DNA from 4 places in the Paucilactobacillus nenjiangensis genome. Region 3 is predicted to be linked to each of the others. Evidence: riboswitches for the same ligand, from Rfam matches in the RefSeq annotation. Region 3 holds a riboswitch; each other region holds the start of a gene.
The links. Region 3 has a riboswitch for thiamine pyrophosphate ahead of thiW (energy coupling factor transporter S component ThiW). Riboswitches for the same ligand answer to the same signal wherever they lie in the genome.
Positions count from the first base shown of each region.

Region 1: linked by a shared signal. The riboswitch ahead of tenA (thiaminase II) and the one ahead of thiW (energy coupling factor transporter S component ThiW) in region 3 are both predicted to bind thiamine pyrophosphate.
Region 2: linked by a shared signal. The riboswitch ahead of thiM (hydroxyethylthiazole kinase) and the one ahead of thiW (energy coupling factor transporter S component ThiW) in region 3 are both predicted to bind thiamine pyrophosphate.
Region 4: linked by a shared signal. The riboswitch ahead of F0161_RS02395 (ECF transporter S component) and the one ahead of thiW (energy coupling factor transporter S component ThiW) in region 3 are both predicted to bind thiamine pyrophosphate.

Region 1 covers NZ_CP043939.1:2,025,479-2,032,882, reverse strand. The annotation lists gene rlmD (23S rRNA (uracil(1939)-C(5))-methyltransferase RlmD) at 1-19, opposite strand, end outside; gene F0161_RS10360 (nuclear transport factor 2 family protein) at 346-726, shown strand; gene F0161_RS10355 (metal-dependent hydrolase) at 742-1,425, shown strand; gene F0161_RS10350 (helix-turn-helix domain-containing protein) at 1,923-2,330, shown strand; gene F0161_RS10345 (aldo/keto reductase) at 2,408-3,259, opposite strand; gene F0161_RS10340 (Fic family protein) at 3,592-4,896, shown strand; gene tenA (thiaminase II) at 4,897-5,562, opposite strand; TPP riboswitch at 5,727-5,817, opposite strand; gene F0161_RS10330 (FAD-binding oxidoreductase) at 5,859-7,142, opposite strand; gene F0161_RS10325 (FAD:protein FMN transferase) at 7,126-7,404, opposite strand, start outside.
Region 2 covers NZ_CP043939.1:2,015,388-2,022,791, reverse strand. The annotation lists gene F0161_RS10305 (phosphoenolpyruvate carboxykinase (ATP)) at 1-1,612, opposite strand, end outside; TPP riboswitch at 1,856-1,961, shown strand; gene thiM (hydroxyethylthiazole kinase) at 2,102-2,890, shown strand; gene thiD (bifunctional hydroxymethylpyrimidine kinase/phosphomethylpyrimidine kinase) at 2,893-3,711, shown strand; gene thiE (thiamine phosphate synthase) at 3,752-4,399, shown strand; gene F0161_RS10285 (Fic family protein) at 4,528-5,259, shown strand; gene F0161_RS10280 (alpha/beta hydrolase) at 5,375-6,169, shown strand; gene F0161_RS10275 (alpha/beta hydrolase) at 6,267-7,085, shown strand; gene rpsN (30S ribosomal protein S14) at 7,176-7,404, opposite strand, start outside.
Region 3 covers NZ_CP043939.1:1,676,350-1,683,753, reverse strand. The annotation lists gene F0161_RS08695 (glucose-6-phosphate isomerase) at 1-1,127, shown strand, start outside; gene F0161_RS08690 (asparaginase) at 1,181-2,149, opposite strand; TPP riboswitch at 2,259-2,356, shown strand; gene thiW (energy coupling factor transporter S component ThiW) at 2,408-2,911, shown strand; gene F0161_RS08680 (L,D-transpeptidase) at 3,004-3,525, shown strand; gene F0161_RS08675 (hypothetical protein) at 3,755-4,162, shown strand; gene F0161_RS08670 (iron chaperone) at 4,180-4,551, shown strand; gene F0161_RS08665 (hydrolase) at 4,699-5,316, shown strand; gene F0161_RS08660 (hypothetical protein) at 5,332-5,697, shown strand; gene F0161_RS08655 (hypothetical protein) at 5,827-6,237, opposite strand; tRNA gene F0161_RS08650 (tRNA-Gln) at 6,319-6,391, opposite strand; gene F0161_RS08645 (hypothetical protein) at 6,525-6,854, shown strand; tRNA gene F0161_RS08640 (tRNA-Glu) at 6,909-6,981, shown strand; gene F0161_RS08635 (MFS transporter) at 7,049-7,404, opposite strand, start outside.
Region 4 covers NZ_CP043939.1:475,027-482,430, forward strand. The annotation lists gene F0161_RS02380 (DUF4870 domain-containing protein) at 1-241, opposite strand, end outside; gene F0161_RS02385 (energy-coupling factor transporter transmembrane component T family protein) at 311-964, opposite strand; gene F0161_RS02390 (ATP-binding cassette domain-containing protein) at 961-2,346, opposite strand; gene F0161_RS02395 (ECF transporter S component) at 2,339-2,920, opposite strand; TPP riboswitch at 3,078-3,167, opposite strand; gene F0161_RS02400 (nucleoside hydrolase) at 3,210-4,169, opposite strand; gene F0161_RS02405 (NAD(P)/FAD-dependent oxidoreductase) at 4,343-5,341, shown strand; gene F0161_RS02410 (LTA synthase family protein) at 5,390-7,404, opposite strand, start outside.

The DNA.
Region 1 (7,404 bases), 350 kb from region 3:
GATCATTATATGTTTTCATTTTTTCTTCCTATTCGTTCTACAAAGGCGTTTTTACATTTAGCTCTTTTTGAGCCAACAGTGAGTATAACACAGAAGAAGGAAGGTGTGTAACCAGACGGGTAGATTACGAGCAATAATCAAAAAATTGACATTATCCGGGTTGTGGATAATGACAATTTGAGATTAGGTGAGTAATTTGTTTGGAGGAGCCTGATTAATGGATTGAAGTTAAGTGAGAGAACTGACTTATTGAACCTGATTAGAAGGAAAGTGTGTAACCAGACGGGGGTTTAAATTAGAAATTTACTGGCTTTTCGCATACAATTACGTCGGAGGGGAAAGCGTATGGATAGTAATGCATTTATTGAAGTTTCAGCGTTCTTAGTTAAAGCTGATGAGCTCGCAAGTCAGAGAAATTATGAACAATACTTAGATTTATTTACTCCGAACGGTACCATTATTTTGCCAGATAAATCAACGATTTCACTTGATCAAATGAATACTTTTTTACATCAAACCTGGGGAAACGAGCCCGCGGAATCAATTCATCTTACCTTAAATTCGGTTATTACATCGATAACACAAAATGAAGCTTATGCCACAACTAAGATGCTAATTATTGATCCAAGTCACAATAAAATTGTTAACATAGTGGCGGTAAATCACGAATTAATTTTAGTTGGTAAACGCTGGTATTATCATTCCCGAACAATTCAGACACTTTAGACTGGAGGATTTGCTATGAAAATTATCTATCACGGACATTCATGTGTGGAACTACAATTGCAAAATGGATTACATTTAATTTTTGATCCATTCATCACCAATAACCCACAAACGGATATTACAGTGGATTACCCCGTCGATTTTATCTTTGTTTCTCATGGACATTCCCACCACAACGGGGACATGATTACCTTGTCTAAGAAAAACAAAGCTCCTATTATTGCGGTACCGGAATTAACTTATTATGCCGAAAAGGAAAGTGCCATCACTTATCCAATCAATCTGGGTGGAAGTGCTAACCTTCCATTCGGGTTTGTTAAAATGATGCACGCTCAACATTCTTCGAGTATCAACGTCGATGGAAAGCTTAAGTATGCGGGGGATGCGGCAGGATTTTTAATTAAAGCGGATAATAAAACTATCTTTTTTGCTGGAGATACCTCTAATTTTGGTGATATGGCCATTTTTGGTAAGGCATTTGATATTGATGTGGCCTTTCTACCAATTGGTGGTCGCTTCACAATGGGACCGGCCGAGGCAGCGATTTGTGCCACACGTCTCAACTCCAAATATGTTGTACCTATTCATTACAATACTTTTCCAGAGATTCAGCAAAATCCAGACGACTTGGTGACAAAATTACCACAAGGAGTCGTAAAAATTTTAACCCCAGGTCAGAATGGAACATTTGATATTTAAGTGGAGATATAGGAGGACTATACCCAAACCATTTAAAAACAAAATATCAAGTTGTTTTATCAAAATGATATAAATAATACAAAAGGACATTGAAGTGAACCCACAAGTTTGGAGATGTCCTATTTTGTCATAGATAAAAGGCTAACTATACTAGTGTTAAGTTATCTAGGCTTGCTAGGAAAAGACTTTATTTTAATGGTTTCAAGTATACCGTTAGTCATTCCTAGATTGCTAATAAATGAATATTAATGACAATCAAATCATAAAAACAACTGCTATATCAACGTTTGTAAACGTAAATGATAACGAGCTTTTGGTAACTATGGATATTCTTTATGAACAAATTAACAATTAAAAATATTTGCTTACGAATGCTGACACTGCACGGCTTGCAACTCCCAGTTGCGCAAATGTAAAGTGCATTATGGTTGATAAGTGCGGGCCAGAGAATCGAGCCTTTGCTATAATCAATCTATAAATTAATGGGGGTAGTTAAGATGGCAAAAGAGGGAACACAGTTTTCAAATAAATTGGTTGAATTACGTAAGGCCAAAAAGATTTCTCAGGATGAATTAGCAGAAAAATTATTTTTATCGCGACAATCAATTTCTAAATGGGAAAATGGTGACTCAGTTCCCGATATGAATAATTTGGTCATGTTGGCTCAGGTGTTGAACGTCGGATTAGATGAATTAGTTCTTGGGGTTCAACCTAAAGTTAGCAATAATAATGGGGTAAAAAAATTTTTTGAACAAGATGCAGCTGATAAAGATTGGCATGAAAATCATCGCTGGCGTGAATGGAATTATAAACCAATCAATAATGGCTGGGAATGGTTAGCAAGGTATTGGTGGGCGATATTTGGCCTTGTTGGTATGATCTGTTGGTATGCATTTGGACAATGAGTTATTGAGTTACTTTTTCATATAAATATCAAATGAGCTGCCCGATTATTATAATCAGACAGCTCATTTTTTAAATTTTAGAAATTAACTAAATCAGGATCGTCAGCTACACGAGTAGTTCCATGCAGTCCATCGATGGCCTTCATGTCAGCATCATCAATTGTGAAATCAAAAATGCCGGTGTTATGTTGAATACGTTCAGCATGAGTTGATTTAGGAAGTGGTAAGAAGCCGTGTTGCAATGACCAACGGAGCATTAATTGTGCAGAACTATGGCCATATTTTTCACCAAGGTCACGGAGTAATTGAACTGACAGGAGTTCACCAGTACCTAAAGGACTATAAGCTTCATTTAAAATATTGTATTGTTCATTTGCATGGGTGACTTCAGGTTGTAAGTCACAGGGATTAAGGTAGTTTTGATTAACCGCCGGTGTAATCGTGGCAGTTTTCATAAGTGAGGCTAAATGGTGTGGACGGAAGTTAGACACGCCAATCGCACGAACTTTACCCGCTTTGTAGGCTTCTTCCATTGCTTGCCAACTTTCGGCATTCATTTGTTCCCAATTGTCACGGAACTTGAGGGGGTTGGGCCAATGAATTAAGTACAAATCAACGTAATCCGTTTCTAAACTTTTTAAAGAATTATCGATAGCTTTTTGAGTTGCTTCGTAGCCATGATCATCATTCCAAAGCTTTGTGGTTAAGAAAATATCATGACGATCAACGTCACTATCTTTAATTGCTTTGCCAACACTGCCTTCGTTACCATAGGCGGTTGCAGTATCAATGTGACGGTAGCCAGCATCAAGTGCGGCCTGGACAGATTTGTACGCAATATCACCATCAGCGGATTGCCAAGTACCAAATCCAACGATTGGAATTTTTACATCATTATTCAAAGTATAAGTGTCAATAAGGCTTTGCAAGTTATAATTCCTCCAAACTTAATATGATTACCGCCTAGTTTAACACACAAAGTAGTTTAACTAGTCAAAAAGGAGCGAATTTTAAGAAAAAATGTAAGCGCTTGACTGCCGACTTAGAAATCAACTTTACCAAAACTTCGTAATTGGTAAAATTGCTATTATTTTTGACGTTCTATTTTACCAAATGGTCTATTTTGGCAAAATAGATAGTGAAATTGAGTGTTCTATTTTACCAAAACAGCTATTTTGGTAAAATAGGTAGGTAAACAAATGATTCTATTTGACCAAAAGGCCCATTTTGGTAATTTAGAGAAATGAGAGGTAATGTAATCATGAAAAATTATCAATTGCTGAGTACATTTAAATATGGATCAAATGGTCATTCAAGCCTAAGTGAAGAAGAGATAAACGCTGAATATTTGCATCGGATAAACGATTATTCAGCAACTGTGACGGCGATGTTTCCACGTCTAGTAAATAAAGAAAGCTTAGAAATGGGCATTTTAAATGGGAAAAGTGTGGCAAAGTTTAATGACCCAATCTTTTGGATGGTCACGCCCAAAATCCTTATGTTATTAGATACGGTCAGAAAGCAATCAGCAGAAATATCTGCGTTAATTTATACTAACAAAATACCTACTGTTGCGATTAACAGTTATACGTATTCCATGCTGACAAACGAAATATTTTTCTCAAATGAAATTGAAGGAGTGCACACTAATCCTGAAGAAATTAGTACCATTGTTTGGGATACTGACACCAAAGTTGACAATAAGCATAGACGTTTAGAGTCGACAATCCGGCAATACAAAGCTTCGCTGCAAGCCAATCAAAGGCAGATCAATAATTTATCTGATTTTAGGCAAATATACGATCAACTATTGGAAGGTGAAATATCGAAAGACTCACTACCAGATGTGAATATTATTCGTGATAGTTTTGTTTATATTGGTCGGCAGAATAACACAGTTCACTTGCCTCCGGACAATGAGCAAGATATTAGTTTGGCGTTGTCACAATTGATTACATTTATGAATAATGACGATGATGTAATTCCAATTGTTAAAGCCATTGTTACACATTTTATGTTTGAGAATACTCATCCATTTAGAGATGGCAACGGAAGGATGGGAAGATACTTATTATCCTCATACTTATCAAATAAATTGGATGTATTTACAGGTTTATCAATTTCAACATCAATTCATACCCATGTTCAGAATTATTATCGGTTATTTAGGGATGCTGGTAATAGTGAAAATCGTGCAGAGCTAACCCTTTTTATTGAAGGAATGCTTGAAATTATCGCTGATGGTCAAACTGAGGTGTTAAACCAATTTAGTTTGCGGATGCAGACTTTGCAAAACGGGTTGGAGAAATTGAAACAAAAATTACCTGATATGAATGATGATGAATCCAATATCTTATATATCTTTCTGCAGTCTAAGTTATTTACCAGCAGTGGAACTACAGATGGCATTACAGATAATGAATTGGGTGAATTTATTAAAGAAAATAGTAATATTTCACGTCGTAAATTTAAAGATATCGTTAAAAAATATACTGGCAATGGGGTACTGAAAACTATTAAGAGAAAACCATTACAGCACATTTTGAATAGCGAATACATTAACTAATTAGCTGGCCCAATTTTCCATTGTATAAGCCATTTGCCAAAAGTTCAGTTCATAATTGCTACTCTTTAAAAAGGAATCTTTAATCAAAGCTTGTTCAGCAGAGTCGGCATTTTCGCCGAGGTGATTGACGAGTTCAATCATTTGGTCAGTGCCGGTATCAAATTCGGTGCTGGCATAGCTGTCTAACCATTCTTGATAAATTGGCACAGGGGACTTCTCGTGAATGAGACGATGCCCAATTTCACTGTATAACCAGTAACAAGGTAACAGGGCGGCCACGGCAGAAGCGGTGGTGCCATTAGTTAATTCGTAGTTCATGTGGGTCACATAACTATACGCGGTTGGGGCAATTGGTGTTTGTTGTATTTCATCTAGGGTAATGCCAATTTCTTGGAACATTGTCGAACGAATATCGGTTTCACCATCATGCATACTGGCTGCTCCAACTAACAGAATGTCTTTGTCGGCCGGATTATCAATCAAAGTGGCAATCTTTTCATGTAAATCACCAAACTGTTCTAAATAATATCGATCTTGTTTGAGATAATACCGAAATTTTTCGATAGGTAGTTGACCAGCCGCTAGTTCAGTAATGAAAGGGTGCTGGTAGCTTAAATTCCAAACCGGTTGGGCGATATCAAATAGTTCATTGCTAATATTTGTCAAAATAAAAAGACCTCCAGAAATTGTTTTTATCTGGGGGTCTTCATCGAATTTTTGTTGGTTGAAACGTGTTCGACACAACAGCTAGTTCACCTAACTCGTAAAATTATGAGTTAAAAAACAAACTCAAAATTTTCCATTGTTAGTGCTCACTAGCTAGACGTTGTGTCTCACACTCTCTAACTTCCTACGCCACCATTACGTGGATCAGGTTCGATGGGTATTTTCTCAGCCAAGTTGGCACCCCAGATATTTAAGTTAAGAATAGACCGTCACAGTGGGGTTGTCAATTAAGGTAATTACCAACCGAACTCTTCATAATAAATTTGCCATCCCCGAATACCGTGTTTTTTCAAAAAGCGTTGCCAGTGTTGCCCTAACGCGGCCGGCCCGGAAACGAGAAAAATGGTGTGGTTCACATCAATAGTCGCTAAATAGTTTTCAAGTTGTGCGTCCTTAAATCGGCCCACTTGCAGCTGACTAGAAAAATTAGGAGTGGTGTTCCAATAATCAAATTGATCTAGGTGCAAGAAATCGGTTTGCTTTTGGACGGAATAAAAAATATGAATGGGTTTCTCAAGGTTATGGTTAATAAGGGACAATAACGGCACGACACCAATGCCACCACTAATCATCACTAGTTGTGTACCCGGATGTTCATCAATGAAATTTTGAAAACGACCGTAGCCACCTAATATTTTAACTGGCGTTCCAATTGGTACTGATGCCAATGATTTCGTAAAATCACCATCCTCACGCACAATTAATTCAAGTTGACCATCAGCCAGTGGATTATTCGCTAGTGAGAAGGGATGGGGTTCCTTCATCCCCGGTAAATTTGGAAAGGCGATAAAGACAAAGTCCCCCGTTTGAAATTGCCGCCGCAACCGCGGCATCTTTACGCTTAATTGCACCACATTGTCTGCTAGCTGGTCGAGTTCTATTAACTCACCAGTTGGCTGTTGGAAATGCACTCGATAAACACTCACCAAATAACTCAGCGCCACGATTCCCGTATATGCTCCAAATAACATCATATAATTATGCATTGCCAGGATGTATGGAATTAAGATGACGTGAATAATCACCAAGGCGGTCGCCACTAAATTCAGCCGGTGCAACCAAACTGAGATTTCATGTTGGAACAACGTTTCTAACCAGTGCTTGAGGTGATTTAAAACTGGCACGCGATTAGTGAGCCAACCAGCTAAGAAGATCAGTGAATACACGCCGACCGCGATAAATAAATACAAACCCCAATCACCAGTCCATTTAATCCAGCCACTCGAAGGCAGCAAGAGCTTATGCACGAAGGCTAATCCAATCGCTAAAATACTGATGATGCCGTGAACTAAATACATTGACGGTAACCCAATCAAGCGGTCCAACCACCGCGGACGCGTCGCTAAATAAATCGCGGCCAACATCCAAATATAGGCCAACGTTCCGAATTGAATCGGCATCAAGGTGTCATGATATAAGGCAGGAAGTTCATAGTAAGTGGCCTGTAACAAGGGCAACGGCAAGACAAAGATAATTAAAAGCCAGACTAGGCCATTACCAAATTTATAATTTTTGAGCATCGAACCACTCACCTCCTGCAAATGCTTGAACCGATAAATCGTCATAGACGACCATTCCCGACAATTGATGTAACTCAGACAACCTTTTAAAGTCAGTCGCTGCCATACTTAGCCCAGCGGTAGCCCAAATATCCGCCGTCGTCAGCGAATCACCGATGATGGTTAATTGGCGAAAATCATTGGCCGCTGGTCGCTCGATATGCAGCCCGCGTTTGTTAAAACCAGAGGTGGCGACCGCGTCATTGGTGAGGTGATAAGTGGC
Region 2 (7,404 bases), 340 kb from region 3:
AAATTTCACCGACATAGACATTGTTTTTGAATAAGACATCAAAGACACCATCGATAATCGTTTGGGTCCGCGCTTGCTCTTGAACCGGGCCAAATGGATTGGCAAAGAAGGTGGTACTCATACCAACTTCATCAGTGGTTCCTAAAGCAAAACGTTTGCCATCCGTAAAGGTCTTCTTGGCATCGGCCAATTTTTCAAAACGATGCAAGCCAATTTCAGTATCATAGTTATTGGCGTAAACCCACATATCGATATGGTGACGTTTGATAACCCGGTCATAGGTGTTCGCTGGAATAATAACTCGGGCATTTTTTTGTTCCGGATTGAGGTAAACTCCACGGTCCATGTTGTTAAAGGCCACGGCGCTACTCAAGTCATCAAGCCGGACGAACGCGCCAATTTCAGTTCCTTGGGCATACAAGCCTTCAGGATCATTGGGGTCAAGGGTAAAGCTACCCATGTCATCAAAAATGGTTTCCATTTCATGAATCTGTTCACCCGCAATTTCTTGCAAAGCTTCAATTGATTCAGACTTACCGGCACCAGAATCGCCAAAGAAGACGACGGTTTTGGTTTTACCATTTGAGAACTTAATCTTGACCATTGATCCATGGATTGGTAACCGGTTTTGATAAATCATGTGGAGGTTGTGTAATGTGAGACACATTTTCTTCATATAACCAAAGTAAGTGGTTTGGTCATTATAAGGCACTTCACCAACCCAGATATCATTACTTTCATCGTAATGATAGTGACTGACGTCCCCTTCAGTTTTGTCGACCCCAAAGAGTAAAATCAAATCTGGTTTGTGGTTAGTAATGAGTTCTTCATCGGCAAGTTCAAACAAGTTCGCTAAGGCTAAACCACTGACAAAGTAGTCTTGATTGAAGTAAATAAAGGCTAAACTTTCACCAATTTTGGCTGGGTAACAGTACCATTCGCCCGGTTTCCCATCAAAATGATCGATTGGATTGTAATCGACACTTGAAAAAGTCCCTTTGCGTTTGTTACTTGGTGTATGCATCATCATTGGTGGACGCAACATAATTTTATCAATAAAGTTAATTGATTTTAATTGTTCATATTCAGTGGGGATTGACCACTTGTAAGGCTTAATCATAATGGATGCGTTGGTACCGGCATTGACTTGACGATACGTATGATTAGGGAAGCCTTGGATTTTTTCTTCCACGGCCCGGTAAAGATTACGGACAAGATCGTTAAATTTGTCATCAATTCCTAAAAACTCGGTGTTTAGGATTTGGTTGTGAGTGGCATTCATGACCGAGATGCGCAGGAATGAACGGTAGAATGAATACAAGTTTTCAACACTAGTTAAGATTTCTTTAGCATCAAATGCGTCGTAAACGGTGGCATCGTCAATTAACAGTCGTTTAATCACGGCCACGTATTCAGCACTCGTTAATTTATTGATTTTCGTTTGATGGTTAGGCGTTGATGATAAGAAACAGTCGACCACTTGTAACATTTCATCGCTGTTTAATAGAGAGAAGACGTTACTCAAATATTTTCGATTGTATTTGAGGACGGCAATCTTTCGATCAAGATTCAGATACGTAGAGCCAGTTTTAATGCTATTCACATTTTCCATTGATAATCAGTTTCCTTTCTCGTTATAACCTTTTGGGTATTGAAACAATCATAATACAAGGCGAAACACGATACAAGTGGATATTTTCACAATCTTCAAAAAGAAAAGAATGAAAGCGCTGTTAACTCTAAATCTTAATGAGTTAACCGGAAAATGAAAAAATTTTAATGTTTGGCGAGATTTTGGTCAAACTTGTTATGTAAGCACTTTTACAGTACAATTAATTCGACAATTAAATAATCATGAAAACACTAGGGGTGTTCGTAGACGAACTGAGATTTGCTTATGCAGCAAAGGCCCTTGGAACCTGTAAGTTGGTACTTGCGTAGGAAAGTGTAAAATAAAAATATCGATGAGTGCATGCCACATGTTGATATATTTTTACCATTAATCCTAAAGTCCACTGCGGCTTTAGGATTTTTTTGTTTCAGCTCATGGTTCAAACGATTGTTGAATTATCACAACTTCGTACCAAGAAAGGAATTTATCATGCAAATTGAACTTTTAGATCAAATTCGTGCGCAAAATCCAATTGTGTTTAACATTTCTAATTTTGTGACGGTGCAAGACGTGGCTAATGGCATTAATTCAATTGGCGCTTCACCAATTATGTCTGAAGAAATCGCTGAGTCTGAAGAAATGGTCGCCATCAGTTCTGCCGTAGCACTTAATTTAGGGGCCTTTACTACCGCTCAAGTCGCCCATATCAAGCGGGTCGGGCAATTGGCTAACCAATACAAAAAGCCATTGGTGATTGATCCAGTTGCCGTCGGGGCAATTAAATTTCGCTTAGATGTTGCCGAACAATTGTTAACTGATTTTCAAGTTGATATTATTCGCGGCAATGCTGGTGAAATTGCCGCCTTGGCTGGTGTTGATTGGCAAGCTAAAGGTATCGATGCTGGGGAAGGGAGTGGCGATTTAGATGCCATCGCGAAAGCGTGCGCCTTGAAGCAGCATTGCGTCGTAATTTTATCCGGTCCAACGGATGTGATTAGTGATGGCAAAACGGTGGCGAAAGTCAAAAATGGAACCCCACTATTTCAATTACATGTTGGTTCTGGTGATATGCTTTCCAGTATCGTCGGCGCGTTTGCTGCCGTTAGTGACAATTATTTTGAAGCAGCCAAAGCGGCCTGTGCCGTCTTTGCAGTCGCGGGCCAACTGGTGGCAGAAGAACTTGGTGGGGAACTACCTGGCACCTTTTCAGTTAAATTAATGGATAAACTACACTTGGTGACGCGTCAACAAGTTGAAGAAAAGTTGAGGGAAGCATAATTATGGAACAATTCGTACAAGCATTATCAATTGCCGGCTCCGATAGCGGTGGTGGTGCGGGGATGCAAGCCGATTTAAAAACGATTCAAGAACGGCACGTGTTTGCGACGACCGTGTTAGTGGCGATTACGGCGCAAAATACCTTGGGCGTCAATGATGCGTTTGCGTTACCTACCAAAATAATTGATGAACAATTTGAAGCTCTTGCTGAGGATTTGGCCATTAAAGCCTGCAAAACGGGGATGTTAGCCGATGTGGAACGGGTCCGGGCGGTCGTAAAAAACTTGAAAAAGTTTGATTTCGGTCCCCTGACGGTCGATCCGGTCATGATTGCTAAAGGTGGTGCTCCATTGTTAAGTGAAGATGCAATCGCGGTGGTGAAAAATGAATTATTGCCATTGGCGACGATTGCCACCCCTAATTTACCTGAAGCCGAAAAATTGACGGATGTGTCGATTGAAGATGAAGCCGATATGGAAATTGCGGCCAAAAAATTACAGGCCGTCGGGGTTAAAAACGTCATGATTAAGGGCGGCCATTTTGTCGGGGATGATCAAAGTAGTGACTTTGTATTACTTGAAGATGGTACGTCATTTTGGTTGACTTCTCCACGCGTGGATACGATTCGAACCCATGGGACGGGAGATACGCTATCTGCTTGTATCACAGCTGAACTTGCCAAGGGAAAATCTGTTGAGGATGCGATACGAATTGGGAAAAAATATGTCGATGAAACGATTCGGCACGGCATTATTGTTGGGCACGGTCATGGACCATTGAATCACTGGGCAGGCCGCAATAGTGATGAAAGTAACGGTTAAGCGTGAAACAGGATTATTAACTCAGGAAAGAGAAAAATTAATGAAATTTAAACCAGAGATGCTCCGCGTATATTTAATTGCGGGCACACAAGATGTTAATCACGATGTTGATGATTACTTGCAACGTGTGGAGAAAGCATTAATCGCCGGAGTGACGGCCTTTCAATTTCGTGAAAAAGGGAGTTCACAGTTAACGGCGGACGAACGACTGACACTGGCACAGCAATGCCGTGAACTGACGACGAAGTATGATGTACCGCTGATTATTGATGATGATTATGAATTAGCCATTAAAGTCCATGCCGATGGGGTCCATGTTGGTCAAAAAGATCAACGAGTGGAACAAGTGATTGCGGCTGTTGGGGATGATATGTTTGTGGGATATTCATGTAATACTAAAGCTCAAATTGATCATGCTAATCAACTGCAAAAAATTGCCTATTTAGGAAGCGGACCAGTGTTCCCAACTGGCTCCAAAGATGATGCGGACCCAGTGATGGGATTTGAAAAATTGAAAGAATTAGTGGAATATAGCAATTTCCCAATCGTGGCCGTCGGTGGAATCACCCCCGACAATGCTAAGGACACAGTTGATAAAACAGGTGTGGCGGGAATTTCCGGAATTTCAATGATTATGCAAAGTCCGGATGTGGAACAGACGGTTAAAGACTTATTATCGATATATTAATGATGACAACTCGCATTAAAACTAAAAGTATCTGCGGATACTTTTTTAATTTGTGCTGAACTATTTAATCTGATAGCCTTGATTCAAGAGACACTTGAACGCCAAAATAAAAAAGTAGAGATATGTAAATGGTCAAGGATATTGCTAAAATTTTGATTAATCAACGTGAAAATAAGGTGAGTGCCAGTTTATATTATTGGCTGCAGATTATCTTTTCTTTTAATAGTAATCGTATAGAAGGCTCAACCTTAAGCGAGAAACAAACCCAACAAGTCTTTGATACTGGCACTATTTTTGCAGATGAGAATGGTTTAATTGTGGTTGATGATGTGCTAGAGACTTCTAATCATTTTAGAATGTTTGATTATGTTTTAGATACAATCGATGTGGATTTAACCAGTGAATATCTGTTTAAACTGCATACAATGTTAAAACGAGGGACAAAGTCAGAATTAGATTCCAAGATGAACGTGGGTGGCTTTAAACAATTTCCCAACCAAATTGGTAGTATTGAAGCTGTTCAAACAACTTTACCAGCTGAAGTTCCGCATGCAATCCAGAGTTTGTTAGAAAAATGGAATGCGGATCCGCATTCCAATTTATTGGATTTTGCCAAGTTTCATTATCGATTTGAGACAATCCATCCATTTAGTGATGGTAATGGTAGAATTGGCAGATTAATCCTCTTCAAAGAGTTATGCAAAGCGGACTTAATGCCGTTGGTCATTAGAGAATCCAACAAACCATTTTATTTACGTGGATTAAAAAAATTTGAAGATGATGACAGCTATTTAGTCGATACATTGGGTGCTGAACAAGATTATTACACGCAGCTAGTTGAGCGATTTTTAGAAATTTAATGATAGGCACTGTTAGTGCTTATTTTTTTTTGAGCATATTTTTATGTAAAGCGTGGTAAAGCTTGTATGATTTGGTCAATTAAATGGATTAATCCAACTGAAGGATGAGGTTCAAATGAAAAAATATCACTTATTAATTTTAATTCTCGCAATGATTTTTGGCCTCACGTTAATTAATAATACGGATGCGAGTGCCAACACGCCCACTATATTTTTGCATGGATATTCAGGGACGCATCGTTCAACGGATGGCTTAATTAGGGCAGCGGAAAAGCAGGCAGATGCTACTAAAGCCATGACTATCAACGTTCAATCTTCTGGCAAATTAGATATCAAAGGGACATTAAAGAGCAAAACTAAACGACCATTGATTCAAATTAATTTTATTAATAATCATGCGAAGAGCTCAACACAAGCCAAATGGATTACCGACGCGCTGCAGTTACTGCAATCAAAATATCATGTGAAGCAATATAATGTTGTCGCACATTCAATGGGAAACGTTTCGTTTTTTCAAGCAGTTGCGCAAAATGTCACAAAGTTACCAACTTTGAAGAAATATGTCATTTTAGCCGGGCCGTTTAACGGAGTGATGGGGAGAAATGACGCAGCCAATAAAAATAAGCTACTCGCACATTATCAACCAAAAATATATTTTGATGGGTATCAACAATTGTTAGATAGCAGCCAGTATTTTCCAAAAGATGTAAAAATATTGAACATCTATGGTGATTTGAATGACGGAACGCGCTCAGATGGACGTGTTACTGTGCAATCGGCACTCTCGATTAATTATTTGTTGTATCAAAAACCAGACACCATTAAAAATATCAAAATGAATGGAATTCAGCATAGCGGGTTGCACAACAGTAATCGTGTGAATCAAAAATGGATTAAATTTTTATGGTGAGAGTGTTTAATAATTTTGTTAATTTCTGATCGTTTGTGTTCAATCATCGGCAGGTTGTGCTAGTATTTTGACAAACGTTCTTAAAGGAAGTTCACAAGTGAAAAAAATTCGATTAATTGTGCTAATTTTTGCCATATTGTTTGGCATTAGCATTTCTACAACTGCTCACGCGAAGACAACTGTTGCCACACCCACGTTATTTATTCATGGCTTAGGTGGAACCAAGAAATCAACGGATGGATTAATAACTGCAGCTGAAACGAAGGTTAATGCTAAAAAAGTGATGACTATCACCGTGGCAGCAGATGGGACTTTAGATGTGCAAGGATCATTCTCAAAACAAGTCAAAAAGCCCTTGATTCAAATTAATTTTACTAATAACGAAGCTAGTACAACCACACAAACACAGTGGCTGACAAAGGCGCTGCAATTGCTTCAAAATAAATATGGGGTGACCAAGTATAATGTGGTGGCTCACTCTGCCGGTAACGTTGCGTTCTTTCAAACGGTAACTCAAAAATCAGTTAAACTACCAACGTTGAAGAAATATGTTATTTTGGCTGGCCCATTCAATGGGGTGGTGGGGATGAACGATGCTGCCAATCAAAATCAATTGTTGAAGCATTACCAACCGCAAACTTATTACGCTGCTAATAATTATTATCCTGGGTATCAACAGTTACTAGATGTTAGTCAACGATTTCCAAAACATGTCAAAATTCTCAACATTTATGGTGATTTAAATGATGGTACACACTCAGATGGACTAGTGACTATTCAATCAGAATTGTCGATTAATTACTTGTTGTACAAGCATAATGATCAAATTAAAAATGTCAAAATGGTTGGTTTATCGCATACCGAATTGCATAAAAGTGCGAAAGTAGATCAAAAATGGATTAAATTTATTTGGTAGAAAAAAACCAATAACCACTCAAAACCCGAGTAATTATTGGTATTTATCATTAGAATTCCGAGTATAATCGACTCAAAAAGCACTATTTCTTTACCAGCTAGCTTTCTTTACACCAGGAATTTGTCCGAGGTGAGCGTAGTGCCGGAAATTTAAACGAGACATTCCAAAGTCACGCATATAACCACGTGGACGTCCGTCCAATTGGTCACGGTTATGGCGACGTGTAGGTGAGGCATTGCGTGGTAACTTGCTTAGAGCTTCATAATTATGCGCAGCCTTCAATTGTTGACGTAATTCTGCATACTTTGCAATTGTTGCA
Region 3 (7,404 bases):
TATTGGTTGTCATTGGAATTGGTGGTTCATACTTAGGAGCTCGTGCAGCAATTGACTTCCTAAATAACGCCTTTTTCCAAGCACAAACAGATGAAGACCGTAAAGCTCCACAAATTTTGTTTGCTGGTAACTCAATTAGTTCTTCTTATGTACATGATTTGGTTCAATTAATTGGAGATCGTGATTTTTCTGTTAACGTAATTTCAAAATCAGGAACTACTACTGAACCATCAATTGCTTTCCGTATTTTCAAACAAATGTTAATTAAAAAATATGGTGATGATGGTGCTAAAGCGCGGATTTATGCTACGACAGATAAAGAACGTGGTGCACTTAAAACTGAAGCTAATTCTGAGGGATACGAATCATTTGTTATTCCTGACGGCGTTGGTGGTCGTTTCTCAGTACTGACGGCCGTTGGCTTATTGCCAATTGCAGCTGCCGGTGCAGATATCGACAAATTAATGGAAGGCGCTCGTGACGCTGAACATGAATATGTCGACACCGACCTCAACAAAAATGAAGCATATCAATATGCTGCTTATCGTAATATTTTATATCGTAAAGGTTATACAACTGAATTACTTGAAAACTACGAACCAACTATGATGATGTTTGCTGAATGGTGGAAACAATTGGCCGGCGAATCTGAAGGTAAAGATCAAAAGGGGATTTATCCTTCATCAGCTAACTTCTCAACTGATTTACATTCATTAGGTCAATATATTCAAGAAGGTCGTCGTACATTGATGGAAACAGTTGTCAAAGTTGCCGAACCTAAGAACGACGTTGTTATTCCTAGTGAAGATGGGAACCTAGACGGCCTTGAATATCTTCAAGGTAAGACCATGGATTATGTGAACGACAAGGCATATCAAGCCGTTGTCCTTGCGCACGTTGATGGTGGCGTACCAGTTATGACTGTCAAGATTCCTAAGCAAGATGAATACAGTTTGGGCTACTTAATGTATTTCTTTGAAGTTGCGATTGGTATTTCTGGCTACTTAAATGGTATTAATCCATTTAACCAACCCGGGGTTGAAGCATACAAAACCAATATGTTTGGATTACTTGGGAAACCAGGCTTTGAAGCAATTGGTGAAGAATTAAAGAGTCGCCAAAAATAATTAATTTAAATATGTAAAATCAAAAAAGCAGCCGAATTGGACTGCTTTTTTAGTTAAAAATTATTTGATAGATATTCTTTTAAGCCGTCATTTGATAGTCCAGCAGAGATCCCAATCAGCAGCTTAATTCTGGCTTTTTGGCCATTTAAACCATGGACAAAGTTAACGCCCATCTTCACGAGCTGTTCACCGCCACCTTCATAAGTATAGACGGGCTCTGCATTGCCTCGATAACCACGAGCAACTAAAAAGACTGGAATCTGATGGTCGATCACTTTTTGAAGCGCTGGTAGGACAGTTGGTGGCAAATTTCCTGCGCCAGTACCTTCGATGATCAGACCATTCCCACTTTTTTTCGCCACGTGATTGAATAAATCAGCGTCCATTCCGGCGTAGGCTTTCAACAGGTAGACTTGTTGAACGACCTGATTAATCTGAATGGGGGCAATTGGTTTAGGATTGAAGTAGTAGGCGATTGTGTCATGTAAAACTTCACCGATTGGCCCAACGCTAGGTGATTCAAAAGTTTCAACATTCGTTGTGTGAGCTTTCGTCACGAATCGAGCGGCGTGAATTTGATCATTTAATGCGACCAAAACACCACGATTACGGGATTCATTATTAATGGCAATTCGGATTGCACTAATTAGGTTATGCAGCCCGTCTGAGCCGATACTATTTGATGAACGCATCGCCCCGGTAACAACGATTGGTTTATTAGAGCTTAGTGTCAAATCTAAAAAATAAGCAGTTTCTTCCAGGGTATCGGTTCCGTGAGTAATCACAAAGCCATCAAATTTTTCATATTCTTGTTTTATTTCTTGTTGTAACGTCAACATTGTTTCTGGTGTCATATGTGGTGAAGGGAGATTCATAAATTCCTTTGAAGTCACATGGAAATCTTCACCAGAGAGGTTCGCTTGCTTCATCAACGGGTTACTCGAATTGGTATCAACGGCTCCATAATCGTTTTCCGACATCGAAATGGTACCACCAGTATGAAGAACTAGAATATTTTTCATGAGGGCGCTCCTTTATAGTTAATAGGGTAATTATAGTTGAAACAAGTAACTTTGCAATATGGTGTACAAAATTTTGTAAAAATGGTATCCTCAACGAGTAAATAAATATCAATCACACTAGGGGCGCCAAATGGCTGAGACGATTCAATTCGAACCCTTGAACCTGATCTGGATGATACCAGCGGAGGAAAGTGTTAGAACCTAACTCTAAACTTAGGGCTCTTCTAGTGTGCAAAATCACTTAGGAGGGCTATTTTTATGCATAAAAGAATTTACCGGTTAACTTTAACCGCCTTGTTCGTCGCGTTTGGTGTAGTCGGTGGTAGCATGTTTGAGTTTACAATTGGGGTTGCCAAAGTTGCACCGATGCAGCATCTAATCAACTTAATTTCTGGGGTGATTTTAGGGCCATGGGCAGCACTGACTCAAGCTTTTTTAACCTCATTAATTAGAAATATATTGGGGACAGGAACGATTCTCGCATTCCCTGGAAGCATGATTGGTGCATTTTGTTCTGGCTGGATTTTTAAGAAAACGAGAAAATTAATTTTTGCTGTGTTTGGAGAACTAATTGGGACCGGTATTATTGGAGCAATCGTTGCTTACCCTGTCGCTAGTTTATTTTTAGGAACCAAAGGTGCACTTTGGATTTTCATTCCAAGTTTCTTCTTGAGCGCGTTAGTCGGAGTTGTAATTGGCTATGGAATTTTAAAAGTCATGTGGAAAACGGTCATCGTACCCCAATTAGATAAATTTTATTAAAGTAATCAGGCGAAGAGAGTGGATGAAGACGTTCATGGTAAAATGTAGATAGAGTTAACCAGCTCTGAACACGAAAGGCTACTAATATCATCATGTTGAAATTTATCAAAAAATGTCTTTTGATTGTGGTGGCGATTGGACTGGCTTACGGCATTTATGTCAATGTGATTAATGCTAAGACGGTTGATTACACTAAACCATCACAAACTAAAAGCTATCCTAAATTAAAAAATCATCCAAATGCATGGATTGACGTCTCGATTCGAAAGCATCGCGTTTACATTAAAGATGGCTCAAGAGTTTTGTACACCATGTATTGTTCAACGGGATTAAATAATTCTACCCCGACTGGGACCTTTAGTATTGAAAATGAAAAAGGGACTACTTTTTATAATGCCAATTTAAATGAGGGCGCAAATTACTGGACTTCATTTAAAAACCACGGGGAGTACCTGTTTCATACTGTTCCCATTAAACAAGACGGTACCTATGACAAAGCCGAAGCCAAAAAATTAGGCAAAGTCGCGTCTCACGGCTGCATTCGGTTAACAATTCCCGATGCTAAATGGATTTATAAAAATATTCCCGTTGGGACCAAGGTGGTCGTTGAATAACTGATGATCAAATAGGCTCGTGCAAAAAATGACTTGTGGAAAACGTTAATTTTCTCACAGGGCATTTTTTATTTTAATATTCACAATCAAAAAAGCGTTTTCAATAATTCATAATACAAAAATAGATAGGTACAAGTTTTCATGATTGTTACATTTTAGCATTTAACTATGTCTACTTAGTGAAATTCGTGCTATAATCTCTTAGTTTAGTAAATGAAGAGGTGAAAATATGCGTGAATTATCAATTAACACTAGAGTTAGAATTAATTGGATGCTTGAAGTGATTGCAATTAGTATGTTAGTGGCAATCTTTATTGTTTGGCTAAGTAATCCGGCAAAATTAGCGACTCCGTCAGTGAATCATGAAGGTTGGTTTATTTCTTATATTTGGCTGGGCACCACGGCAGTGACAATGGTAAGCTTCAATGCCTTGAAAAATGGATTGGGGATGTTACCTCGAATAACTCCAATTAAGGAAGATCGAGACTATACCCCTGAAGAATATCATTTTACAGTTTTTTCGCTTGTTAGTTTATTGGTAATTCCCGCTTTAGCATTTCCCGTGATGATGTCATTGCATTATGTTTTGAGTGACGTTAATAGTCTGGTATCCTTTACTCAGTTAGCAATTAATTAGAGCAATGGGAGGCAGTTATGGCATTTTATAGTGAATTTTTAGATCAACTTGATAATCAAGAACATCGTATGGTACTTGAAAAAGTACTTGATTGGGTAAGTGAAACATATCCACAATTGGGTGGTAAAATTGCTTGGAAACAGCCAATGTTTACTGATCACGGTACTTTTATCATCGGCTTTAGCGTCGCCAAAAATAATTTTGCTTTTACCCCAGAAAGTGTCACAATCAGCAAATTTGAAACGCAAATTGAAAAAACCGGTTATACTCATACTCCAAATATAGTAAGAGTTCCTTTTGACGCGAAAATCGATTATGAATTAATTGGAAAAATGATTGAATTTAATATTGAAGACAAAAAAGACTATTCTAACTTTTTTCGAAAATAAGACTTTGGCAGCATCAATTAAACCCTGATGCTGCCTTTTTGTACCATTAATATTATGAAAACCTTATCATTATGAATTTGGATGTAAGCTGTTACACTGGTTTTGTTAAAAGAAGTGTTGTTGAATTAAAAAATTGGGGGAATAGTTATGACAAGTTATCCAAAACGTACTGTTGCTGAAGAAGAACTTTTGTCACCAGAAAATAGTGTGCTCGTTATCATTGATTATCAACCAGTTCAGGTTCAATCAATTGAATCGATGAATCGTCGTGAATTGATTAATAACATTATCGCAGTGACTAAGCTTTCTAAGATTTATAATGTTCCAATCATCCTTTCGACTGTGAATGTGGCGACTGGGCGGAATAAAGAAACCATTCCAGAATTGAAAGCTGAATTAGATGGTGTTACGAGTTACGATCGGACTTCGATTAATGCCTGGGAGGATAAAGAGTTTAATGCCGCCTTGAAAGCCACCGGTCGCAAGAAAATTGTCATTGCGGCACTTTGGACAGAGGCGTGCTTAACGTTCCCATCGATTGATGCGTTACGTGAGGGCTATGAAGTATATCCAATTGTGGATGCAGTTGGAGGTACAAGCGTGAAAGCTCACGAAGCAGCATTAAGCCGCGTGGAACAGGCGGGTGCTCAACTTACATCATTTGCGCAGTTAGCTTGCGAATGGCAACGTGACTGGAGCAGAACGGAAACAGTACCACAGTTCTTTAAAGCTCTATCTGATCATGGTGAATTCTTAGAATTATAGATGGGGGGATCTTTAATGTTAGATGTGACAGGATCAATTTCAAATCTACAATGGACTACTGAACATCATTTTTTACACATTCAAGCTCGACACGAATTTATGCGAGCCATTGCAGTCCAATTTGAACTAGCCTATTCAGATTTTCGGGCGATTCAAATGGCTCTTCAACTTGATAACCAAACTGATTTATTGGAAAAAGTTACCGCTCAATATAATGAGGTCTTTCAATATGAAATGGCGTTTGTACGTGGCGGATTAGATGAATTTGATAATCAATTTAAAGGTAAGATTGATCAATATCAAACCTCACAAGCGAGCCTGTTAGCAACATTGAATGATATTTTAAAGTTACAACCGAGTCATGCACCTAAAGAAATTTAAGTAGTGAAATTAATTAGATACGTCTCCGTGATGTTAGCATAAATAAATGTGCATAACACAAAAAAACTGGGAATACACTAAATCATACCTTTGGTGTAACCTCAGTTTTTTAATTTGCGGACGATTAATTTAATATGAATCTTTCAATAATTCGATATGTTGTTCATTAATTTGTTTTAGTTGAGATGCCAAGTTGCTAATTGAATCAAAGTTCAGTTGTAATTTGGCAATACCAGCTAAAAAACCGTTTTGTAACGCTAGAACTCTACTTTGGGCATAGACTTTCCTGATATCAGCGTCATCGTCTGGTAAACGGAATTTTTGGATAGATTCTCGGACATCATCTAATTTATCATTCAAAATTTGCTGTAATCGTTGTTTTTGTGACAATAGATTGGCGGAATCCCATATTTGTTGAAATTGCTTAAAATCAATATTATTGACTACTCTAGAAGTAGTGTTTTCGTATTTGGATAAGTATGAATTAATTTTACCAGTTTGTGTATTATGAAAGGTGAAAACGACGGACCATTGAGCCATTAAATACCTCCAGTATTTGAATTGAGTACGGTTACTTGAAATAAAAAAAGCAACTGGCCTTGGGAGACTAGTTGCTGACAATTGGGCATACTGGGTTCGAACCAGTAAATTGCGGATTCAGAGTCCGGTGCCTTACCAATTTGGCTAATGCCCAATAAGACGTTAGGTTTCCTCAACAATAATATTATACAGAATTGGAAATTCACATTCAATAGCTATAGACTAATCAGTTAATCTTTTAAGGGTTGTTTGCTATAATTGTGGGTGAGTTGAAAGGGGAAAAGTTTATGGCAAGTAATTCAGATTCAATTTATCATGTTTTAACGTATATGCAACAACATCCTGAGGTAATTAACCGACAACCGTTGGAATATACGAATGTCATTAGACTCAATATACCAGATTCAATTAAGGTTGCAGATGCAGACATCTATTTTCCTAGACAAAAATTAATGGTTAATCGATTTACACCAGATTTTGTAGCGAAAAATGGTAACTTGCTTGATTATTATTACCAAATGACGCATCAAGAAATCCCTAATTTCCATGATGTCTGGGTCACGACTTCACATATTATTGATAAAAACACATATTTATTGGAATTATCATTTGAATAGCCTGAATACCATTGACAACGGAGCGAATAAATAGCTATACTAGTATAGTAATTTTGCCCGCTGGTCAAATTGGTTAAGACGCAGCCCTCTCAAGGCTGAGTTACGGGTTCGATCCCCGTGCGGGTGATTAAAAAAGCTGTACTCCTTGTATATCACGGAGTACAGCTTTTTTAGTACATGATAATTATTTTTAATTATTCGGTGTAGTCAACATGTTTTGTTTCCTTAGTAAATGCAAAGGCAACGAATGATAATACTGACATTACGCCTAAGTATAAACCAACATATTTGATACCCCAGTTAGCAGCTAACCAAGTTGCAACTGTTGGAGCAAAAGCAGCACCAACGATGGCGGCTAGATTATAAGCAAGGGCAGAACCAGAATAACGAACTTTAGTTGAGAATAGTTCTGGTAATAAAGCTCCCATAGGGCCATAAATGATTCCCATTAAGAAGAATCCAATTACAAGGAAAGCTACGGCACCGGCCACGTTGTGCGTGCCACTTAAGAAGTAAGGGAAAACGAATGAGAAAACTACGAGTAATGCAG
Region 4 (7,404 bases), 1.0 Mb from region 3:
ACAGCCAGCCCACATGAGCTGCGTTTCCTGTGAATAATCCGACTGACCCAATGAAAATAACACTAATCATTGTTAAAAGCGTTGGGATTAAATGTAGCCAGAAGGCCCTAATAGCGTGGTATCTCATTTCTGCACGGTCGCCGGCTAACAGCCAGACGATTAAAGGAAAAATGATTGGGAGAAATAAGATACTTAAGTAGCTAAAGCCATTGACGATTTTATATGATTGGTTGGTTTCCATGATAAAATCTCCTCTCAATTTGTATACCTTTATTTTACCAATATTATACGTCGTTGGGTATTAAAAAGCTCAAGGTAACAAAAATAAGAGGGGTTGAATGATTAATATAGGAACAATCATGTACGCCCAATCAGTGGATTTGATGGGAATCGTAGCGGCGTAGGTTCGTGTGGTATCTTCTACGTAGCCATGTGAAAGCATCGCCTGAGCTAGTTCATCAGACCAGTTCATTGCGATTAATAGTGCTTTGAAATATAACTTCGGTGACCAATATGATAAGGTAATCCCCCGCATCAAGGCCGCTTTTTGTAAGGTTAAGATGGTTGATTTCATCTTGGGTAAAACACCAAAGGCAGCTAAACTACCGTAAGCAAATTTTGATGGTAAATGAAGATTTTGTTCGAGTGAGCGTGCCAACTCTATTGGTGAATTGATCAACGTGAATGAAGTTCCAAGTAACACATAGGCAAACATCCGAGAGAATAGCACTAAGGCAAAGTGATAATCTTGTGCTGGTGTGAAAAATGCAATAGTGATACTGAGCGCTACTGCCGGAATCACTGGAATTAACAAAACAATACCAAGCGTCTTGAGCTTAATCTTATGTATCATCAAATATATTAAACAGACCGCGATTAACACACAGTTGGCGGTTAAGCTACGAGTAAATGAAATCTCAAAGGAAATCAAGATGATTAAGATTAATTTGAAACTAGGATTCATGAGACAGTCTCCACATAAGTTAGTTTTTGGTTGGCAAAGTTCAAATGGTAATCGACAAATTGATTTAAGCCGCTAAATTGGTGGCTAATCATCACAATCGTTTGTTGGTGTTCAGCACGATAAGCGTTTAGAATCGTCACAATTTGGTGGATTGAATCAATGTCCAGTCCTTTGAGTGGCTCGTCTAATAAGAGAACTTCAGGTTCGACAATTATCATTAATAAAATTTGTAATTTCTTCTTTTGCCCTTCGCTTAGGGTGTAAACTACTTGATCTAATAATTCATTTAAATTCAATTGGGTTAAACACGAGGTAATCATGGCATCATTGAAGTAATCTGACTTACGGTGTTGCTTGCTGAGTTCAATTTCTTCACGCATGGTGACAGTCAAGAACTGATTTTCTGAGTCTTGAAAAATTAGTGCAACTTCTCGGGCGTATTTTTTGGCCTTAATTTTTTGAATATTGGTTTGATTCATTTGAATTTCGCCTGAAAACTTCATCAATTTGGCCATTGATAGGAAGAGGGTTGATTTACCAATTCCGTTTTCACCCGTAATCAGTGTGACTTTGCCACTAGGTATTTGTAATGATGACTGTGACAATAGCGCATGTTGCTGGATTTGAATCTGTAATTCGTCGAAATTAAAGGCAACTTCAAGGTTAGCGATGGGTAAAGTCGAAGTGATGGCAGGAACTTGTTTTTCAAAGTCAGTCAGTAATTGCAGTCCATCTTCACGAGAAAGCGTCTGAATCGTTTGATTATGAATCGTATAGACGTGATCCACGACCTGTTTATAACCTAACAAGTCATGATCTGCGATAATGATTGTCTTTTGTTGCTGGTCTCTAAGAGTAACGAGTTTGGCAATTAATTCAGCTCTAGATTGCGGATCAATACTGGCAAATGGTTCGTCCAATAAGATAATATCGCGGTTCATTGCAATCACGATGGCTAAGGCGACCTTTTGCTTTTCACCACCGGATAACGTGTTTAATTGACGATCAATCAATGATTCAATTTCACAAAATGCCAATGCTGCATTTATTTTAGCGGGCATTAGTTTTGGATCAATTCGCAAATTTTCTAACACAAATTCAAGTTCATGCCGAGGTGTATCCAAGGTGAATTGATGATTAGGATTTTGGAAAACCAAACCAACTTTCAACTGATTTGGAATTGAAAATACTCCATTTACGATTTCACCGCCAAATTCAGGCAACAGCCCGGTTAAAATTTTGAGCAAGGTGGATTTACCACTTCCTGATGGACCAACTAATAAAGAAAATTGACCAATTTCAAATTGGACATTGACGTCAGATAAAGTTGTCGAATTGGGTTGGTAATTGAAATTCAAATTTTGAATGTCGATGCTAGACATTTGAACCACCAAACTTCGCTAACATGTGGCTGCGGTCCAGAAGGGCTGTAATCATTTTGGTTAAGATGCCGCCAAAGAAGAAGATTGAGATAAAGCGAACGACGAAAAGCAATATGAGCATGCCAAAATGAAATTCAGCATAACCGTTTTTAAACATATCCCACGCAAAGGTGACAATCGTAGTTGTTAGGCATGATAGGCTCAGTGAGAACCAATTGTAAATTTTATAACCGGTTAAAGTGAAACCAAGTTCTGAAGCAATTCCTTGAATGGCACCGGAAATGAGGGTTGAAGCACCCCATTGGCCACCGAAGAACATTTCACCAACTGCCGCTAAAAATTCGCCTAGGAAACCAGCACCTGGTTTTCTAAGGATAAAGCCTGTCAGTGGACCGGCCATTACCCAAATTCCCATGTTAATGTCATTAGCCATTGGTGCTAAACCAACTGGTGTTAAGACGACTGTCAAAAAGTTATAAATAAAGTTAGTACTGATGAAAATGGCACCAAAGGCGATACCAATTAAAGTGATAAAAATAATGTCGCGAACGTGATAATGATTGCTTAGATTCATAATAGAACCCTCCAAAAGTGTATTATCAAATAACATTAGGAGTGTGTGAGTAACTAAATACTCCACACGTTTTAATCAATAACTATATAACTCGAAAGTCGAAAAAAGCGACCCTCCAATTTTAAAAGGAGAGTCGCTTAACAAATTTGTTAGTCGAGTTAAATATAGGTTATCTCCCTTCGCTGGTATTAACCAGAGCAGGTTCAATGGGTATATCTCAGCCAAGTGGGCACCCCAGATGTAATATTTGATTAATGCAAATATAACTTATTATCTCGCAGAAAGCAAATTAATGATTCTTGAAAAGTTTAGTTAAATAATCCATGAAGACACCGAGATAACGATCCTTATCAACGTTGACTGCAACTTTGACATTGGTAGTCGCATCATTTAAGCGGGCGTTATCCCCGATGGTCCGGCCATAATTGTTTTCGTCATAGGTTACTTTCATATTAAGATCGATTGTGTCGACAAATGAAGCGTCAAGCGCAACCCCAACGGCTAATGGATCATGAAGGGCACAGCCGGTTTTATCGATACCCAAATTGTAGTAGGCATCAATGTAAAAATCGGTGATATCAGCATAGGCTTTACCAGCTGTCGTGCCTAATTCACGCCAAGTTGAAGTTTCATTTTTCGTGAGTAATGTTCGTAATGTAACATCTAATCCAACCATCACAATGTTTAAATCACTACGCATTACACGGTCAGCGGCTTCAGCATCTTGGTTGATGTTAGCTTCGGCATATGGAGTCACGTTACCTTCAACGGTCAAGGCACCACCCATAAAGGTGACGTTGCCAATTAATTTGGCAATGGCCGGATCTTTAGCGAGTGCGGCGTCTAAGTTGGTCATTGGACCAGTTGGCACGAAAATTAAATCTTTGGTGTATTTGTGGGCGGCTTCAATCAAGAAGTCGACCGCCGTTTGTGATTCAACAGGGCGTTTGGCCTTTGGTAATTCAACTTCACCAATCCCATTGTTACCATGGATATCTTTACTTACTTGCATTACATCAAAATGATCAGTAGTACTTGAGTGACTAGCGCCGATAAAGACAGGTACGTCAGTTGCACCCAAAATTTCAAGTAGCTTTAAACTATTTTCAGCCGATTGTTCAACGAGACAATTGCCGTACGAACTCACGATACCAATCAAATCGACTTCTGGTGCAGCTAGTGCGTAAGCAATTGCTAAGGCATCATCAACACCAGTATCTAAATCAAGAATCATTTTTTTTGTAGCCATGTAAATCCCTCCGAGTTATTTAATGTAAGCCATTACATACTTCAATCATAAACAACTAACCTTGGAAAAACAAATTAAACTTTGATGAGTTTCTTTAATTGTCAAAATGATTTTGACATTGAAACAGTCAGTAGGTTAAGCTAGAAAATAACATTAGGAAGGTGCAAATTAAGATGAGTGAAGAAATTTATGATTTAACAATTATCGGCGGTGGGCCAGCAGGAATGTTTGCCAGTTTTTATGCCGGTTTGCGCGAAATGAAAGTGCAAGTAATCGAAAGCTTGGAACAATTTGGTGGCCAGGTGGACGCCTTATACCCAGAAAAACATATTTTGGATGTGGCCGGTTCAGTCAATATTCCAGGGCATGAATTGATTAGTAATTTAGAAGAACAAATGCGTTTAGTGAAAGTTGAAGCACGCTTGGGCGAGACGGTTGAAGATGTAATCAAGCAAGATGATCAATTCGAAATTGTCACTGATAAGCGGACAACTCATTCTAAAACAGTCATTATTGCGTTGGGCAATGGGGCATTCAATCCTCGCAAACTAGCCGTGGACGGTGCTGATGAACTCGAAAATAAGCATTTATTTTACTTTATTAAACAAAAAGAACATTTCCGCAACAAGCGAGTTTTAGTCGCTGGTGGTGGGGATGCTGCCTTAGATTTGACGATGATGCTGGAACCAGTGGCTAGTCAAGTTTATTTGATGCATCGCCGTGAAACTTTCCGTGGATTAGAACATATGGTGACGGCGATTGAGAAATCAAGCGTTCAACTAGAAGTACCCTATCTATTAAAGGACTTAAAACAAAACGCTGATGAATCATTAGAACTAACCATGAAGAAGATGAAATCTGATGATACCAAGCAATTAACGGTGGACGATATCGTTGTAAGCTATGGATTCACTTCGAACAACAAAGCGTTAACTGCTTGGTCACTCGATTTGGAATCAGAACGTCATGACATTAAGGTTGGTTCAGAAATGATGACTAATATTGACGGCGTTTATGCCATTGGGGATGGCGTGATTTATCCGGGAAAAGTTAAGTTAATTGCGACAGCATTTGGTGAAGGACCAACTGCAGTGACTGCAATTATGAATAAACTCTATCCAGATAAAAATTCGCAATTACACAGTACGGCCATGCATTTAGATCAAAAATAAAACAAACCATCATTCAATTTGCGAATGATGGTTTTAATTTGGCACAATTTAGTTTTGTGTATCATCTGGATTGGTAATCTTAATCCGGTTGGAATCTGTTGAAGCAGTATTTGCTTCTGGAGCATCGGTGAAGTATTCATCAACCGTACTCTTATTGTTATTTTTAGAGTAGACACTGGTTGATTTGGTGCCTAGTTTCTTTTCAATATTAATTGCTTTGTCGAGACCATCTGAATAGTTATATGAGGATGCATCCACGGACTTGAAGCCCTTTGGAGTGTAGAATCTCAATAAGTTCTTGGTATTCAGTGAATCAGACAATGACAATTCCTTGGAAACTTTCTTTTGATCTGCTTCCAGTCCTTTCTTTACTTTGCCAGTTGGCGTAATTTTCTTACCGGTACTATTATCGTAAATTACTCCCGAAATACTGGTGTAATTTGGAGTAATAAAGTCTTTATTTCTAAAGGCAACCACTTGATCATGGCCACTCGAGAAGAGGTCGGTCCCAAATTGAATGTATCGTTTGGAACTTATGCCTAACAAGTGCATCAAGGTTGGTAAGACATCAACTTCACCACCGTATGTGTGTGAAATGCCACCTTTGCCACCAGAATTTGGCACAAGGAACATTAATGGAACCCGTTGCATTTGGGCGTCATCGTAACTTGTCCAAGTATCAGAAGATTTACCTAGGACACTAGCTAACTTCTTATTTTCGGTGTCAGAAATGCCATAATGATCACCGTAAATTACAAACATTGAATTGTCATAGAGACCAGCCTTCTTCAAGTAGGTGAAGAATTCTTGTAATGATTGATCCAAATAGTGGGCGGTGACAAAGTAATTGTCGACTGAATCAGAGCCGGTATCAACCGTGGTAAAGTTACTATCTTTATCTTCATCGTCGAGCTCATAAGGGAAGTGATTCGTGACGGTAATGAACTTAGCATAAAATGGTTGTTGCAGTCTTTGTAAATATTGCACTGAATCATTGAACAACAATTTATCTTTGAGTCCATAACCAGTCGCTTTATCACCTGAAGTATCATAATAACTAGCGTCAAAGAAATATTGATAACCAAGATTCTTGTAAGTATTATTACGATTCCAGAAACTAGCCACGTTACCATGGAAGACAGCTGAAGTATAGCCAGCGCGTTGGTTTAAAATTGCGGGCGCTCCTTGGAAAGTATTATCACTACCTAAAGTAGCAAATAATGAACCTTGCGATAAACCATAGGTACTAGTTTCAAGCAGGTTTTCAGCGTCACTGGTTTTTCCTTGGCCCACTTGGTGAAAGAAATTATCAAAGGCATACGTATTGGAGCCGTGATAAATAGAATTGAGGAATGGAGTCACTTCTTGACCATTAATCTTTTTATCAATTAAGAATTGTTGGAAACTTTCCAAATGAATGACAAAGACATTGCGACCTTTAGCGATACCGTACATGCTTTTATTTGGCGAAGCATAATGCGAATCGGTGAAGTCTTTAACTTTTTCCAGTTCTGACTTCGTCGCGGTTTTTCGTAAATGATCGGTTTGACCGGTTTTCAAGGCGTCGTAAACAGTAAATGAATCGAGGCCTAAGTATTTGACCAAATAAGTTCGATCAAACGTCCGGGTTAATAATTGAGGACGGCTCATTTCTGCTAAACTCAAATTGACTCCAAAGGCTAACACTGCGATGGAAGTCATTGAAAATGCCAACCGATGATTGACAGCTCGTGGATCAAAGTGGATTTTACGCATCAGCATCATAATAACAATGATGACCACGTCCAACCAGTAAAAGACGTCGTGGAAATTAGTTAGGGATAACGAACTCCCACTCAGTCCTTGATTAACCTTTGAATAGCCGGTCATTGTGGCTACGGTCATAAAGTCGGTAAATTCACGATAGTAAATCACATTCATGTAAAGTAAGAATGAATTGATTAGGTATATCGCGCCGAGCACAGGGTAAAAGAAGCGTGATCGTTTAAAATATAATGCAATCCCTAGAGTTAACAGCGTAGTGGCAAACGGATTAATTAAGAGAATGATAAATTGAAAAACAT